2 linked regions of the Glaciimonas sp. CA11.2 genome follow. The main gene of each other region encodes a partner of the protein of the gene in region 2 in a complex. Links are inferred from orthologs where the notes say so. Each region holds a gene or a part of one and is shown on either strand. Other genes may lie near its edges. The genes, in order: ssb and sbcB.

Region 1 (7,708 bases), 1.6 Mb from region 2 along the record:
CACCCAGGGTTTCCACGAGCGATGCAGTGGATTTTTCAATACGCGTCACCTCCTTCGCGGATGCCGCAACAGCGAGTCGTGCATCAGAGAGGATTCGCTCCAATTTTGCTGCACGCTCCTCAATTTCAAGGCAATTTCTTCTTAAGCCTGCGGCGGCCTGCCAAAGAGTGTTGGACGCATCCGAAAGCACAATCTGTCGTGTGCGAAATTTTCGGTATTCTTCTCGGGCAAATAGCCATTTTAAGATTTGGCGCAAAACTGGCCATTCTTGATGGAGTATTGTGCGCGCATCAAGGGTAGATTTTGCCTGCGTTTCTATGTCAGAGAGCCTTCGTTTTAAACCCTCTCGCTCTTTCACCACCGGCGTTAAGTTATCGAGCGCCTGCCTTAAGCGCTCCTCTGAATCAGAGAATGATTTTACTGCGACATTCAATCGGGATAAGTTAAGTTCGTATTCACACATTTTGGCTTGTGTGGCCCGCACGTTATCCATCGCGGTCCGAAATTGTGTACGCGCTTGCTCCCAATTCAGATCATTTGAAGGCTCAGCGTCGAGAGCCCCTGACAATCCTCCCTTTTCACTCAACCGCCTCAACTTTTCAGCAACGAGATTGCAGTTTGCCCTCTTTCCGAGAGGTACTGATATCAATCCCCAGCATTTCATCAGGTCTTGCTCTATAGAGATTTGCTCTTCGAGATTTTTATCTTCCGCGCTGCTGATAACATCCCCGTAGGCAGAGGACATTTTATTACTTTTCTTTCGCTTATTCGCTTCGTCATTGACAATCGATTCGGCAATAGCGCCGAAATAATTAAACGGGGTGCCGTTTATGGTGAGTGACGTTGAAGAGACCTTTTTGATGTTAGGCAGATCACGCGTAATGTTTTCGACCGCATTGTTATTTGCGCTAGCAACTACGATACCAAAATCTAATAATCGTTGATCCACCAAGTAACAGCCGTCACCCACAGGTAACTTACTCGTTTCAGGATATTCGACGCGCTGCTCATTGCGAGAAAATGCCTCTGCTGGATTGGCAAAAGACGCTAGAACTTCTGCGCGGTCAATAATACGGGCAGCGATAACATCCATTAACAGCGTTGTCTTTCCCGTACCTGGTGGACCATTTACCGAAAAAATTCCTCCATCTTTCATTTCATGCAGCGCAGTGTTGACCGCAACCTGCTGCATCATGAACAGCGGGAACTCAGACGGCCAGCGCCCCAAAGGAAATTTCTCTGCGGACAAGAGGCGATTCGCTATGTCCAGTTGACTCACATCAATCTTTTGCGCCATAGGCCGCTCATCTTGCAAATATCTCTTTATTTGCTGTGATTCTGAACCTCTTTCCCCGAGGTTCAGAATCCGCTGAATATCCTCAAGATAGAACGAATTAATTGGGTCCATTTCAGTCGGTGGCGAGATGGTCCTACCATTCTCATTAAGCAGAGGGATCGTGTGGACGTATATTTGAGACGAAGCCATTAGCGCTCGCGGGCTCCAATCTAACTCTTCAATCAGAATTTCAATAATTTCCTCGAACCAGTACCCGTCGACGACACTGTCGTGGTCTCGTGATAGAAGGTTCTCAATCTTTGTCTTGAGCAAAAAAGAGATTGCTTCGTAATCGTATCTTTTTTGATTCTTTCGTTCGGCAAACGCGATGGCATATGCAGCCAATTGCAAACTTGAAACAACCGGACCGCCAGCGCCGGTCATTTCGATGGCACAAAGGAATGTGTTCCCGTATACGTTACGCTTTTGATTTCCTGAGTAATTTTCGGCATCCTCTGCGCCGGCATACAGCTTTAATAGTTCCTTCTCCAATATTTTTTTATCGACCACTCCAAAATAAACAAAATATTTAAACTCCTCTTGGCGTGTGTCATAGGGCGGCACCTGCCACGGTAGCAGCTCAGCGTATTGTTTCTTAAAGGCGCGTCGTCGTCGCTTAACATTTTCTTTGGGGATATCCGGATACATTAGGGCTTCGACGTCAAACCAGTAACGGAGTGTTTTGATATATTCGGAGGTCATATTTTTTGTGTGCGCAAGAAAATGAAAACACTGCTTTCTTGTCAGCAACTCATTAAAAAGGGAGTGAAGGATTCAGCAAGAAAAATTCGTGATACTTACAGATGACGAATCAGTCATGCGAACGAAATGCCCAATTTTCATTGGACGTATGTAACTATCGTCGTTCAACTGCGGCAGTCGGAATCTCTGGATAGACAATAGGATCGCCAGAACCATTTTGGTTAATAATCGGCCCAACCACATTCCGGCCAAACCAAGCACTAACACCCGTCCCAACGACACCGCCAACGACCGGTCCAAACGCAGAGCCAATTCCCGCACCGCCAATAGCGCCAGCAACGGGATTTAACCCAAACGGATCACTACACGAAACCGGATTTCCACCCACATACCCATACGTATTAATCCCGCCCTCCAACCCAATCGGGTCGCTCTGCAAATACCGTCCCCACTGCGGATCATAATCCCGATAGTAATTATAAAAGTGGTCCGTCTCCCGATCTGCTGGGTGTCGCCTGTACGCTGGCGACTGTGCCGCCGAGACCGGCAAGAGTTATCAATACGACGACGGTGAAAAATTTCCAGCCGTGATATCGGCAGCGTGTTAGTGCTTTAATAATAATGCCGAAATTTGCTGCACTGCTTGCTTCTGTAAATGATCCTCATCCCACTCAACAGATTGCCCCATACATCCCACCTCCCAAATATTGCATTTGAAATTTCGTGCTAAATAATAGGCGGGGTTGTTGCGCTATGGATGGCGTTGAACTATTGAGTTAGGGGAATTACTTACTCAAGGAATGTTCAGCATCACGCCTATCCGATACGATAATCGCGGGGATTTGATACTTTTTTGGAGCGAAAAGGCAGTTCATTACTCACACCTTTCTAGATTAACTTGCGACATTTATCATGTATGGTCGTCGAAGAAAAAATGTAAGAATTAAAAAACCCGCTAAATCAGTGACTTAGCGGGTCTTGTTTTACAAATTCAGTTAGTAGGGTCTCAAAATGGAATATCGTCATCCATATCCGAGAAGTTCGGTGCCGGACGCGAAGCAGGTGCTTGTGCCGGACGGGATGCGGGCGCTTGGGCCGGGCGTGAAGGAGCGTTACCGGATGGTGCATTATTGTATGACGATCCGCCGCCGCTTTGACGTGGTGCATCGCCGCCATCGTAACCGCCGTCATCCATTGAGGCGCCGCCCTGACCTTGGCGACTACCTAGCATCTGCATGGAATCCGCGATGATTTCGGTTGTGTAACGCTCTACGCCTTCTTTATCTTGCCATTTGCGGGTTTGCAGACGGCCTTCGATGTAGATTTGCGAGCCCTTTTTCAGGTATTGCCCGGCGATTTCAGCCAGTTTGCGATAGAAAGTAATACGATGCCATTCGGTCAATTCTTTCTTTTCGCCACTATTTTTGTCTTTCCAGCTTTCCGTAGTCGCCACGGCGATGTTGGTCACCGCTTCGCCATTCGGCATGTAGCGGGTTTCCGGATCGCGGCCTAGATTACCGACGATGATGACTTTATTGACCGACGCCATATATTTCTCCTAAATCTTGATTAACTATAATTTAATGTGTAACCGCGGTGGCTGGCTTACCACGACGCGGTAAATTTATCATTCCGGAAGCGATTATAAGCCAACACAGGGTTGAAATTCCACCCAAAATGAATACGGAGGGCGTGCCAAAGTGTTGTTTAAGTAAACCGCCTATGGCACCGCCGCAAAAGAGGCCGAGCGCCTGAAGTGTGTTGTAGACGCCCAGCGCCGCTCCTTTGGCTCCGGGCGGCGCGATACGCGAGACCAGCGACGGCTGGCTGGCTTCGAGCACATTGAACGCAATAAAGAATGCCAGCAATAAACCAACCAATAACGGCCAATGCACGGTTGCTTGGGAGAATGCCAGCCACATGCCGATCTGCACTGCCAACAGCATAGCGATAGCGGCAACGAATACTTGCTTCATCTTGCCTTGCTTTTCGCCAACAAAGACGGGCGGCAGCATCAATGCGAAAGAGATCAACACAACCGGCAAATAAATCTTCCAGTGTTGCGTAACTGGCAAGTCTGCGTATTGCACCAAGGCGGATGGCATCACGACGAACATCGCCATTTGCGTCAGATGCAGAGAGAACACGCCAACATTTAGCCGCATCAGCTCGCCATTGCGCAGAATTTCCGACCAGGAGACTTGCTTAACTTTTATCAATGGCGCGTCAGGCACACCGAAAATGATCATGGCAATGGCTGCGAGCGACAATATCCCGGTGATAGCAAAAATACCGCCCATTCCCACCCATTCATACAACAACGGCGAAGCGACCATCGACAAGGCGAAGGTCAGACCAATCGAGCCGCCAACCATGGCCATGGCTTTGGTGCGATGCTCTTCGCGCGTGGAGTCGGCAATGAAGGCCGTGATGGCGGCTGATATCGCGCCCGCGCCCTGCACTGCGCGTCCAATGATGATCCAATAGATATTGGGTGCAGCAGCGGCTATGAAGGATCCAATTGCAAACAGGATCAAGCCGATGATGATGATTTTTTTACGACCATATTTGTCGGACGCTGCACCAAACGGAATTTGTCCGAACGATTGCGCCAATCCGTAAATCCCCATAGCAAGACCAACCAGCGTTGCACTTTGACCGCCCGGGAGGCCTTTGGCGTACACCGAGAACACTGGCAAAATCAAAAACAAACCCAACATACGTAAAGCAAAAATCGACGCGAGAGATGCACTCGATCGAATTTCAGCGCTATTCATGCGTTGACTATCGTCAGGAGAGCCTGGATCTGATTCTGCCCTTGGGGCAATGGCGGGTGTAGATAACGAGCTAGTCATGTGGAGTTTTGTCATGCCTTGCTAGCAAGGCGAGTAAATGGGGGTAATTGAGGGCGTTGGCGACATTGCATTCGTCTGTGCAATCTTCATCCAAGGACTAAAGTATAGCGGCGTATATGACGACGATGTTCGAAACCCGTTATGATATCAGGTTGACCCTTTTCCGTTGATTGCTTGGCAGTTAATAAACAAATCTGGCAAGGCGCTTAAAGAATCTACTGGCTTATGGCTGATCCCACGCATGTTTCGGCTGGTACGAGATGTGATTGCCAGAGATGCTTAGGTATTATTTTAATGCTAGTTAGACGCCGGGCTCGACGGTAACGAAGCGGTAATTCAGAACAAGTAAGCTGCAACTCCAACATAAACTATCGCCGTAAATATTTACGCAGAAAGCTGTTAATGGAAGAAATTCGCATCCGGGGTGCACGTACGCACAACCTCAAAAACATCAATCTGGACTTGCCTCGTAATAAACTGATTGTCATTACCGGTTTATCTGGTTCTGGCAAGTCGTCGCTGGCTTTCGATACGCTGTATGCGGAAGGTCAGCGTCGTTACGTCGAATCACTGTCTTCCTATGCGCGCCAGTTTTTGCAGTTGATGGAAAAACCGGATGTCGATTTGATCGAAGGTCTTTCTCCTGCCATTTCTATTGAGCAAAAAGCGACTTCGCACAATCCGCGTTCAACGGTCGGTACCGTCACTGAAATTCACGATTATTTGCGTCTGCTGTACGCACGGGTTGGCACGCCCTATTGCCCTGATCATCCTGAGAAACCGTTAGCTGCGCAATCTGTGTCGCAAATGGTTGACGCGGTGCTGGCAATGCCGGATGAGACCAAGCTGATGATTTTGGCGCCAGTGGTGGCGAATCGAAAAGGCGAACATGTCGATCTGTTTGAAAACATGCAAGCGCAAGGTTTTGTTCGATTCCGGATTCAAAGCGGTACTAACAAGGCAAAGATTTATGAAGTCGATGATTTGCCGAAGCTGAAAAAAACCGAGAAGCACACCATTGACGTGGTGATTGATCGCGTGAAGGTAAAAGAGGACATCAAGCAGCGATTGGCAGAAAGTTTCGAGACCGCATTGCGTCTGGCCGAAGGACGCGCCATTGCACTGGAAATGGATGGCGGCGCTGAACACATGTTTTCGAACAAATTCGCCTGCCCGACTTGTGGCTATTCTCTGCAAGAGCTTGAGCCACGCCTGTTCTCTTTCAACAATCCGATGGGCGCGTGTCCGGAATGTGATGGGCTTGGTCATATCGAGTTCTTTGATCCCAGGCGGATCGTTGCTTTTCCGAACCTGTCGCTTGCCAGTGGTGCAGTAAAAGGGTGGGATCGACGCAATCAATTTTACTTCCAGATGTTATCGAATCTTGCTGCGCATTACGCATTCGATCTGGATATGCCATTTGAAAAACTGCCTGAAAAAGCGCAGCAAGTTGTGTTGTATGGTTCGGGGCGCGAGACGATTCCGTTCACGTATATTAACGAGCGTGGCAAGGCAGTGATCAAAGATCATACCTTTGAAGGCGTGGTCAACAATCTACAGCGCCGCTACCGCGAAACTGATTCGATGGCGGTCAAGGAAGAGCTTGCCAAGTTCATCAACGAGAAAGAGTGTCCGTCCTGCCACGGTGCGCGTCTGCGAATCGAGGCACGCTTCGTTAAGGTCGGCAATGGCAAGCAAGAGCGCGCCATTTACGAGGTGGCGGCGACGCCATTGCGCGAGACTTTGCATTTCTTTGAAAAGCTGAAACTGACCGGCGCGAAGAAAGAAATCGCCGACCGGATTATCAAGGAAATCATTTCACGTTTGACCTTCCTCAACAATGTCGGACTCGATTATTTGTCGCTGGAACGCAGCGCCGATACGTTGTCCGGTGGCGAAGCGCAACGCATCCGCCTGGCATCGCAAATCGGCTCTGGCCTGACCGGCGTTATGTACGTACTGGATGAGCCGTCCATCGGTTTGCATCAACGCGACAATGACCGGTTGATTGAAACGCTGCGTCATTTGCGTGATATTGGGAACAGCGTTTTGGTCGTTGAGCATGACGAGGATGCCATTCGCACCGCTGATTACGTGGTCGACATGGGTCTCGGCGCTGGCGTGCATGGAGGCGAGATTATTGCTCAGGGCACGCTCGCCGAAATTCTCAAAAGTAAAAAATCACTGACGGCGAAATATCTGAACGGCACACTCAAAATTGCTGTTCCGAAAAAGCGTACACCAGCCGATCCGGATCGACAATTCATCATCTCCGGCGCTAGCGGAAACAACCTAAAAAACGTCACGATGCGGTTGCCAGTCGGATTACTGACTTGCGTCACTGGCGTCTCTGGCTCTGGCAAATCAACGCTGGTCAATGACACGCTATATCATGCCGCGTCGCGCCATTTATATGGCTCGCAAGCCGAACCGGCGGCGCATGAATCGATCAGCGGACTGGAACATTTCGACAAAGTTATTTCCGTCGATCAGGCGCCTATCGGACGTACTCCGCGCTCCAATCCTGCAACCTATACCGGCCTGTTTACACCGATCCGCGATTTGTTCTCTGGCGTGCCGATGGCGAAAGAACGCGGCTATAACGCCGGACGTTTTTCGTTCAACGTCAAAGGCGGTCGTTGCGAAGCGTGTCAGGGCGATGGCGTGATCAAAGTCGAGATGCACTTTTTGCCGGATGTCTATGTTCCCTGCGATGTGTGCCACGGAAAGCGTTATAACCGCGAAACGCTAGAGGTCCAATACAAGGGAAAAAATATCACTCAGGTGTTGGCAATGACGGTCGAAGAAGCGTATG
Region 2 (7,658 bases):
CCGGCACCGCTGGTGCGTTTGAGTTCGCGGCTAATCGTGCTGGCTGAACGGCAAAGGCGTTTAGCAATGGATCGGGTGGAGCACAGGTCGTCGCGCATGGTCATGACGACGGCGCGTTCCTGAGTAGTTAAATGTTTGTAAATTTTCGCCATGGCGGCACCTTACAGCAGAAGGTGTTGCACTTGGTCTTTGAGAACGCCATCACTTAAAAGGATTGGTATCGTTATTGTGCCTGAATCGTTCAATTCAGCCCAAATTTCTCAGATGAAAGCTATTTCCGATATTCTATAGGGCTGTCGTTAAGTCGATGGTCTTTCTGACTTCGATTTTTAGCATATACAAACCTCCCAATAACACTCTAAAGGACCCATCATGGCTGATCTTTCACCTTACCCGATAACGCAAAAATGGCCAGCCAGGCATCCTAATCGAATTCAACTCTATTCTCTGCCAACGCCAAACGGCGTCAAGGCCTCGATCATGCTGGAAGAGACTGGTCTGGCTTACGAGCCACACCTCGTCAATTTCGAGACCAATGATCAACTGTCACCTGAGTTTTTATCGCTCAATCCGAATAACAAAATTCCAGCGATACTAGATCCCAACGGTCCAGATGGCAAACCACTCGCGCTATTTGAATCTGGCGCCATTCTGATCTATCTCGCGGAAAAGAGTGGGCAGTTTATGCCGCAGGATACTGCTGGACGCTATGAAACCATTCAATGGTTAATGTTCCAGATTGGTGGAATTGGGCCGATGTTTGGGCAACTCGGCTTCTTTAATAAATTCGCTGGCAAAGAGTATGAAGACAAGCGTCCACGTGACCGCTATGTTGCAGAATCCAAACGTCTGCTGGATGTATTAAATCGGCGACTCGCAGACCGCACCTGGATTATGGGTGAGTCTTATACCATCGCTGACATCGCGATCTTTCCGTGGATACGCAATTTGATTGGTTTTTATGAGGCCGCTGATCTGGTCGGCATCACTGACTTCCCCCACGTGACACGCGCGCTTAATACTTTCGTTACGCGTCCGGCGGTTATTAAAGGTCTTGCGATCCCCAAGCGAACGTGATTTTAAAAAATCTGGTTCAGCTCAATATCCGCACAACCTAAGTACCCGTATGACTTACCATAGTGTCTCAGCAACCAGCTTGTCCACTGTACCGGCTAAGACAGGTCGCCGGTACACAGAGGAACATTAAACGCAAAATACCGATCAGATGGCTGGATATCGAACTGGCTGCATGGGACTTAAGCAGCCTGTCTGCTTACTCGTAAGCGTTCGCCAATTTATCAGGCAAAGGAACGTTCAGCCATTTTTTAACAATGGCATTCAATTCACCTGATTTTTTAGACTTGGTCAAAACGTCGTTAACCTTGGCCATAAGAGCTGGTTCGTCCTTATTCATACCGACCAAGCACTTGGATTCCTGAATAATATATTTCATGACCGGTTTGTGCTTGGGATCTTTTTCGCCGATTGTGATAGCTACAAAGTCACCGGTACCGATCAACCGCACTTGTCCCGAGATATAGGCCGAAATCAGCGTATTGTTGTCTTCGTAGCGCTTCATCACAGTGCTTTTTGGAACGCTGTCCGATAACAATGTATCCTCAAAAGTACCGCGTGCAACGCCCACAGTCTGATTGGCTAATTCGGCCGCATTCGTCACTTTAATGTCCGCTGCACCATAAAGGCTATTGTTGAATGGTGCGTAGGGTTGCGAAAAACTGATGACCTTCTCGCGCTCTGCATTTTTACCCAGAGAAGAAACAACTAAATCCGCTTTACGCGTTTGCAAATAAGCCATGCGATTAGCACTGCCCACCGGAATAAGCTCGGCCTTCACACCGAGACCTTTAGCTAGTAGTTTTGCGACATCAATATCTAATCCTTGCAACTGCATATCCGAGGTAACCGAGCCATAAGGCGGAAAATCCTGCGGTACAGCGATACGGAGAACACCTGACTTCTGAATATCTGCCAGCGCATCCGCATGCGCGCTTTGAGCGGCCAGCGCCATGACATAAACAGATGACAGCAACAATATTTTTTTGAATTTCATTGTGGATCCCGGTGAATGATGTGAAGGAAAAGAATGTAATACAGATGTCATTGTGTGAACTATTTTAAGCACTATCCTGACCAACTACCTTTAGCAATATCTATGCCTAATCTATGCCTATTCACGCCATCTGGTTTAATTTCCTGGTAGCAATACAACCATATCGCTTAGTTCCCGGCAACTATAACCGCTGACTATTATAGATAGGTCAACCTTCAGTACTATCAAATACAAAATTTAAAGCCATTCCTCGGCCGCCCTCCAAAAATGCGACAATTAGGCCTTGTATTCAATCACACAAAATAAACGGAGCCAACATGATTCTTGAACTCGCAGACATCCGCATTCAACCTGGCAAACAAGCCGAATTTGACATAGCGATTCAACGTGGCGTAGCAGAAGCCATCAGCAAAGCCAAGGGCTTTTCAGGCTTTAAAATACACAAAGGGATAGAGTCACCAGAACGTTATGTATTGATGATTTATTGGGAGACATTAGAAAACCACACAGTGGATTTTCGGGAGTCTGCCGCATTTGCCGAATGGCGGGGGATTGTGGGACCGTTATTTGCCGTACCGCCAACAGTCGAGCATTTCTCGCTGTTGGCAAAGTCAAACTAACGACGTAACGGTAGCGTCACGCGCATTACGATATTACAGGTTCGCAGCGATGATCAACGTTGGGCGTGCCCTAATGTGACAATAGGTGCGCGCTACACGCAATGCGTGTCGCAATCATGGGTGGAGGAACCAACTGATGCATTCGCCATTGCGGCGCGTCAAATCAGCTTTTCAACATGGACAACTATTTACTGACGCACTACTTTCAGGAAAGACTTCCCGGATACGTCTTAAAATGACGAAGAGTTAGTAACCCTTCATCCATGCTGCTGACTGTACGGTCTCGCGATCCAATTGACGAATGCGATATTCCAAATCGTACAAATCGGCTGCTTCTGATAAATACGCTTCTTTACGTGCGGCTTCCGACAGTTCGTACGCGTTACCGATGCGCTTGAAGAAAGATGCAATGCTGCCGAAAAAACTGCTTGATTGTGCTGCGCGGGTGGTGCTAATGGTCATCGTAGACATGATATTTTCCTATTTCAATAATTACCGCAAACGGCTTACAATTGTTGCGGCGCACCATCACAATAGCGTTTACAGGGAAAAGTACCAATTTCGAATCCCGATAGCAGTTATCAGCTTTGTGAATTCCAGGGGCTAACACCTCGACTTTCGGCTTTTTAGTAGAACGCTTCAATTGTTGTAAAAAGAGGCTAGTTGTTATAAAAGAACTGTGCAGCATGCAACATTTACTAACCATTCCCGCTCAATCTTTCCCTACAAAATCCAATATTGATGTCCAATCACACCTTTCTCTGGCACGACTACGAAACTTTTGGCGCGCAGCCGCGACGAGACCGCCCGGCCCAGTTTGCGGCAATTCGCACTGATGCCGAGTTGAATGAAATCGGCGATCCGATCATGCTTTATTGCAAACCCGCCCCAGATTTTCTGCCCGATCCGCAGTCGTGCCTGATTACGCATATCACGCCGCAGCAATGTCTGGAACGTGGCGTCCCTGAGTTCCAGTTTGCAGCTGAGATTGAACGCGCCTTTTCACAAGAAGGCACGATTGGTGTGGGTTACAACACGATTCGCTTCGATGATGAAATTACGCGGTTCATGTTTTGGCGCAATCTGATTGATCCTTATGCACGTGAGTGGCAAAATAATTGCGGGCGATGGGACATTCTGGACGTCGTGCGTACCGCGTATGCGCTGCGCCCGGAAGGCATACAGTGGCCCATCAATGACGAAGGCCGGCCGAGTTTTCGTCTGGAGCATTTAACCGCCGCCAACGGGCTAAGTCACGAGGCCGCACATGATGCGCTTTCAGACGTGCGCGCCACCATCGCTTTGGCCCGATTAATTCGTCAACATCAGCCTAAGTTATTCGACTTTTGTCTGGGATTACATAAAAAAGATCGGGTTGCAGCGGAGCTAGGTTTGACGACAAAAAAACCGTTCTTGCATATTTCTGGCATGTTCCCAGCAGAGCAAGGTTGTATTGCCGTGATGTGGCCGCTTGGCGTGCATCCGACGAATAAAAACGAGATATTGGCATGGAATCTGGCCTTTGATCCAAGCGAGTTATTCGATCTTGATCCGGAAATCGTTCGCACGCGTCTGTTTAGTAAAACTGCCGATTTGCCGGAGGGAATGACACGTTTACCATTAAAGTCGATCCATATCAACAAGTCGCCGATGGTCATCAGCAACCTAAAGACTTTATCACCGGAAATGACCGCCAAATGGGGCATAGATCGTGACTTGGTGCTCACACACGCTGATATAGCAGCAAGAGCACCGGATCTAATGACATTGTGGAGGCAAGTATTCCAGCGCCCGGCCGACGCTCCTGTCGATGTAGATGAAGATTTGTATGGCGGTTTTATCGGCAACAACGATCGCCGCACGCTAAACGACTTGCGTGCGATGTCTCCACAAAAGCTGAGTGCCACAGTGCCCCATTTTGACGATCAGCGACTGGAAGAACTGGTGTTCCGCTATCGTGCCCGCAACTTTCCACAAACCTTGTCGGAACAGGAAAGTCAGCGATGGCAGGATCACCGCGCCGCACGCCTGTTTGACGGCAAAGGCGGCGCACGCAACATCGATGACTTTTTTGCGTCTATCGATGCCCTGTCAGAAACCGCCGACGAGCGCGGCGAGGAGATTTTGGGTGAGCTTTACGATTATGTGGAGATGATTGCGCCGGAGCGGGACTGAGGATTTACTGCCGATCAAGCTAAAATTAAATTCTAATTAAGTAAAGTACACATCTGTTTAGTTTTGGTCATCGTTAACCCACGATGACCACATCATATTTGATTTAAAACCTCAAAGATAATTGGCGATTGGGTTGCTCATTTAATCGCTAATCGCTACCCACAGCAAATAGCTCAACGCTGTCGCTTCTCCAAATACTCCACCTGAAACATACACATTCTGATCGCATCGCGGTATTCGCCATTGACGAAAAATTCGCTCCGCAATTCGCTCTCTAAAGTAAAATCACATTTGTCGTAGATGTGGATAGCCTTAAGGTTTTCTTTGTCGACGTATAGATAAAGTTTGTATAAATTGAGTACGCAAAACGCGTACTCAATCGCCAACCGACAAGCGAGTTCTGCATACCCCTTTCCCTGCGCTGCGGGAGCGACGATAATCTGAAACTCTGCGCGTCGGTGAATATAATTGATTTCAACCAGCTCCACTAAACCGACCATCTCTCCCGCATCGCTCTCTAAGATAAACCGCCGTTCACCCTGATCATGAACGTGTTGGTCGTAAAGTTGAACCAGTTCGACATAGGCTTCATAAGGCTCCTCGAACCAGTACCGCATGATGTGACTGTTATTATCGAGTTGATGGACGAAATGTAGATCATTCCGTTCGAGAGGACGCAATCTAACGCCCGGTTTGGTCAATGTGGTCATTATGAGTTTCTATTCAATAATACTGTGGGTATTTCTACTGCTTGAACTTAATACTCTAATTTGTTGCACTAATGTGTTGGTTTAATTTGATTTTGCAGGGACATCACTTTTGAATATATCCTCCTCGTCACAATCCTTTAATATTAATCGCCTATTCAATCCAACTCTATTGATTAGGACTTATGTAAATCCTACTGGTGATATTGCTGAAGCTGGTTCAGTTGCTGTCTTTTTTGGAGTGCTTCCAACCGGTTCAAATCCTGCGGAAAATCATCTACCTGAACACTGATGTCGCCGCAATGTGCAAAATCACTCAACACAACATTTTCCTCCTCAGTGATAAATCCACCAGCCATGGCCTCCGCAATCCAGTGCTGCATTTCAATCAAACTTTGCGGAATCGGTGCTAGATTACCGTCCTTAATCGCTGGCTTCAGACGCGCCTCAATCGCATTGACTGCAGGAATTAACTTGAATGCCAGTTCACCATAAGCAGTCGGCGCTTGCGCATGATCAGGTAAAAATATATCGGCAATCAGGCGATCACGACTAGCACCATCGGTTTGCATTGCCCGCGCCAGCGTGCTATCAAGCGCATCAGATGGTTTTTGGTACGATAATCCAAAGGGAAAAGCCACAAGCCGCAGGATAAACGCCAAAGGTCGGTTCGGATAATTCGCCAACACGCCGATATAAGCCTCTTGCGCTTGATACAAAGCATCTTGCGCAGCCCAATGCACGTAGGGCAAATCATCTTGTTGGCGACCGTCATCTTCATAGCGCTTGAGTACGCTGGAGATCAAATACAGTTGCGATAATACGTCGCCCAATCTTGCCGAAATCCGCTCACGGAATTTGAGGGAACCGCCAAGCGCAAACATCGATGCATCGCTAAGTAAAGCAAACGCAGCCGACAGTCGATTCACCGCACGATAAAAATGTCGCAGTTCCACCGGCGCTGCCTTTGGTGCAGCCAGCCACGTTCCGGCAGAAAGTCCGCCCAACAAGGTTCTGGCGAAATTAGCAAAAATAAAACTGATATGTCCGAAAAAAGCCTGATCGAAATCTTGCAAAGCTTTGCCATCGTCCTGATCCGTGGCAGCGGCCATTTCCTTCAGCACATAAGGATGGCAACGGATTGCACCCTGACCGAAAATAATCAGACATCGCGTCAGAATATTTGCGCCCTCAACAGTGATCGCAATCGGTATTTGTTGATAGGTCCGCGCCAGAAAATTATTCGGCCCCATGCAGATTCCCTTGCCACCGAGAATGTCCATACCTGCATTAACAATCACACGACCGCGTTCGGTCACGTGATATTTGGAAATCGCCGAAATCACCGATGGCTTCTCGCCGCTATCCACGGCCAGCGCCGACAACCTGCGCGTGGCGTCAATCAGATATAGATTGCCACCCATGCGCGCCAGCATTTCGTGAATGCCCTCAAACTTGCCTATTGGAATTTTGAATTGATTGCGCATCGCCGCATAGGCGCTGGTTCCACGCACCGCCATCTTTGAAAATCCTACCGTCGAAGAAGGGAGCGAAATGGCCCGACCAGCGGCCAGACATTCCATCAACATGTGCCAACCTTTGCCAATCTGTGCGCTTCCGCCGATGACCCAATCCAGTGGGATAAAGACATCCTTGCCGGAAGTCGGTCCATTTTGAAATACAGCATCTAAAGGCCAGTGACGACGTCCCGTCACGACGCCGGGATGGTTGGTCGGAATTAATGCGCAGGTTATCCCCAGATCGCCTTCTCCGTGCACCTCAAAGGTGCCATCGGAAGATAGCAATCCGTCAGGATCATGCACCCGAAATGCCAGGCCCAGCACCGTCGCTACCGGGCCTAACGTGATATATCGTTTGTCCCAAGTGACGCGAAATCCCAAAGTTTGCTGACCTTGATGTAATCCTTGGCAAACCACCCCGATATCGGGAATTGCCGCAGCATCGGAACCGGCGTAAGGACTCGTTAAGGCAAAACAGGGGATTTCGTCCCCCGCCGCCAAGCGCGGCAGATAATGGTCTTTTTGAGCATCAGTGCCATATTCCAGCAATAACTCAGCAGGACCG

The links.
Region 1: the proteins of sbcB (region 2) and ssb are in contact, whole or in part, in a crystal structure (PDB 3C94), measured with the Escherichia coli proteins. The link is inferred for Glaciimonas sp. CA11.2 from one-to-one orthologs.

The regions. Positions count from the first base shown.
Region 1 is NZ_JAVIWL010000001.1:1,338,286-1,345,993, forward strand. The notes cover bases 1,817-4,754. They hold ssb (single-stranded DNA-binding protein), read right to left. Parts: upstream 3,588-4,754; coding sequence 3,045-3,587; downstream 1,817-3,044. Other genes in these bases: RGU75_RS05700 (DEAD/DEAH box helicase), read right to left, coding at 1,817-2,038; RGU75_RS05705 (RHS repeat-associated core domain-containing protein), read right to left, coding at 2,193-2,588; RGU75_RS05715 (MFS transporter), read right to left, coding at 3,619-4,754. In the rest of the region: more of RGU75_RS05700, read right to left, coding at 1-1,816; more of RGU75_RS05715, read right to left, coding at 4,755-4,815; excinuclease ABC subunit UvrA, read left to right, coding at 5,296-7,708. UniProt on the Escherichia coli protein: Plays an important role in DNA replication, recombination and repair. Binds to ssDNA and to an array of partner proteins to recruit them to their sites of action during DNA metabolism. Acts as a sliding platform that migrates on DNA via reptation.
Region 2 is NZ_JAVIWL010000001.1:2,973,778-2,981,435, reverse strand. The notes cover bases 2,762-5,649. They hold sbcB (exodeoxyribonuclease I), read left to right. Parts: upstream 2,762-3,432; coding sequence 3,433-4,866; downstream 4,867-5,649. Other genes in these bases: speG (spermidine N1-acetyltransferase), read right to left, coding at 5,040-5,576; RGU75_RS12850 (DUF3563 family protein), read right to left, coding at 2,938-3,162. Outside these bases: RGU75_RS12870 (IS30 family transposase), read right to left, coding at 1-152; RGU75_RS12865 (glutathione binding-like protein), read left to right, coding at 373-1,077; RGU75_RS12860 (transporter substrate-binding domain-containing protein), read right to left, coding at 1,274-2,071; RGU75_RS12855 (antibiotic biosynthesis monooxygenase), read left to right, coding at 2,389-2,691; RGU75_RS12835 (acyl-CoA dehydrogenase), read right to left, coding at 5,768-7,658. UniProt on the Escherichia coli protein: Degrades single-stranded DNA (ssDNA) in a highly processive manner.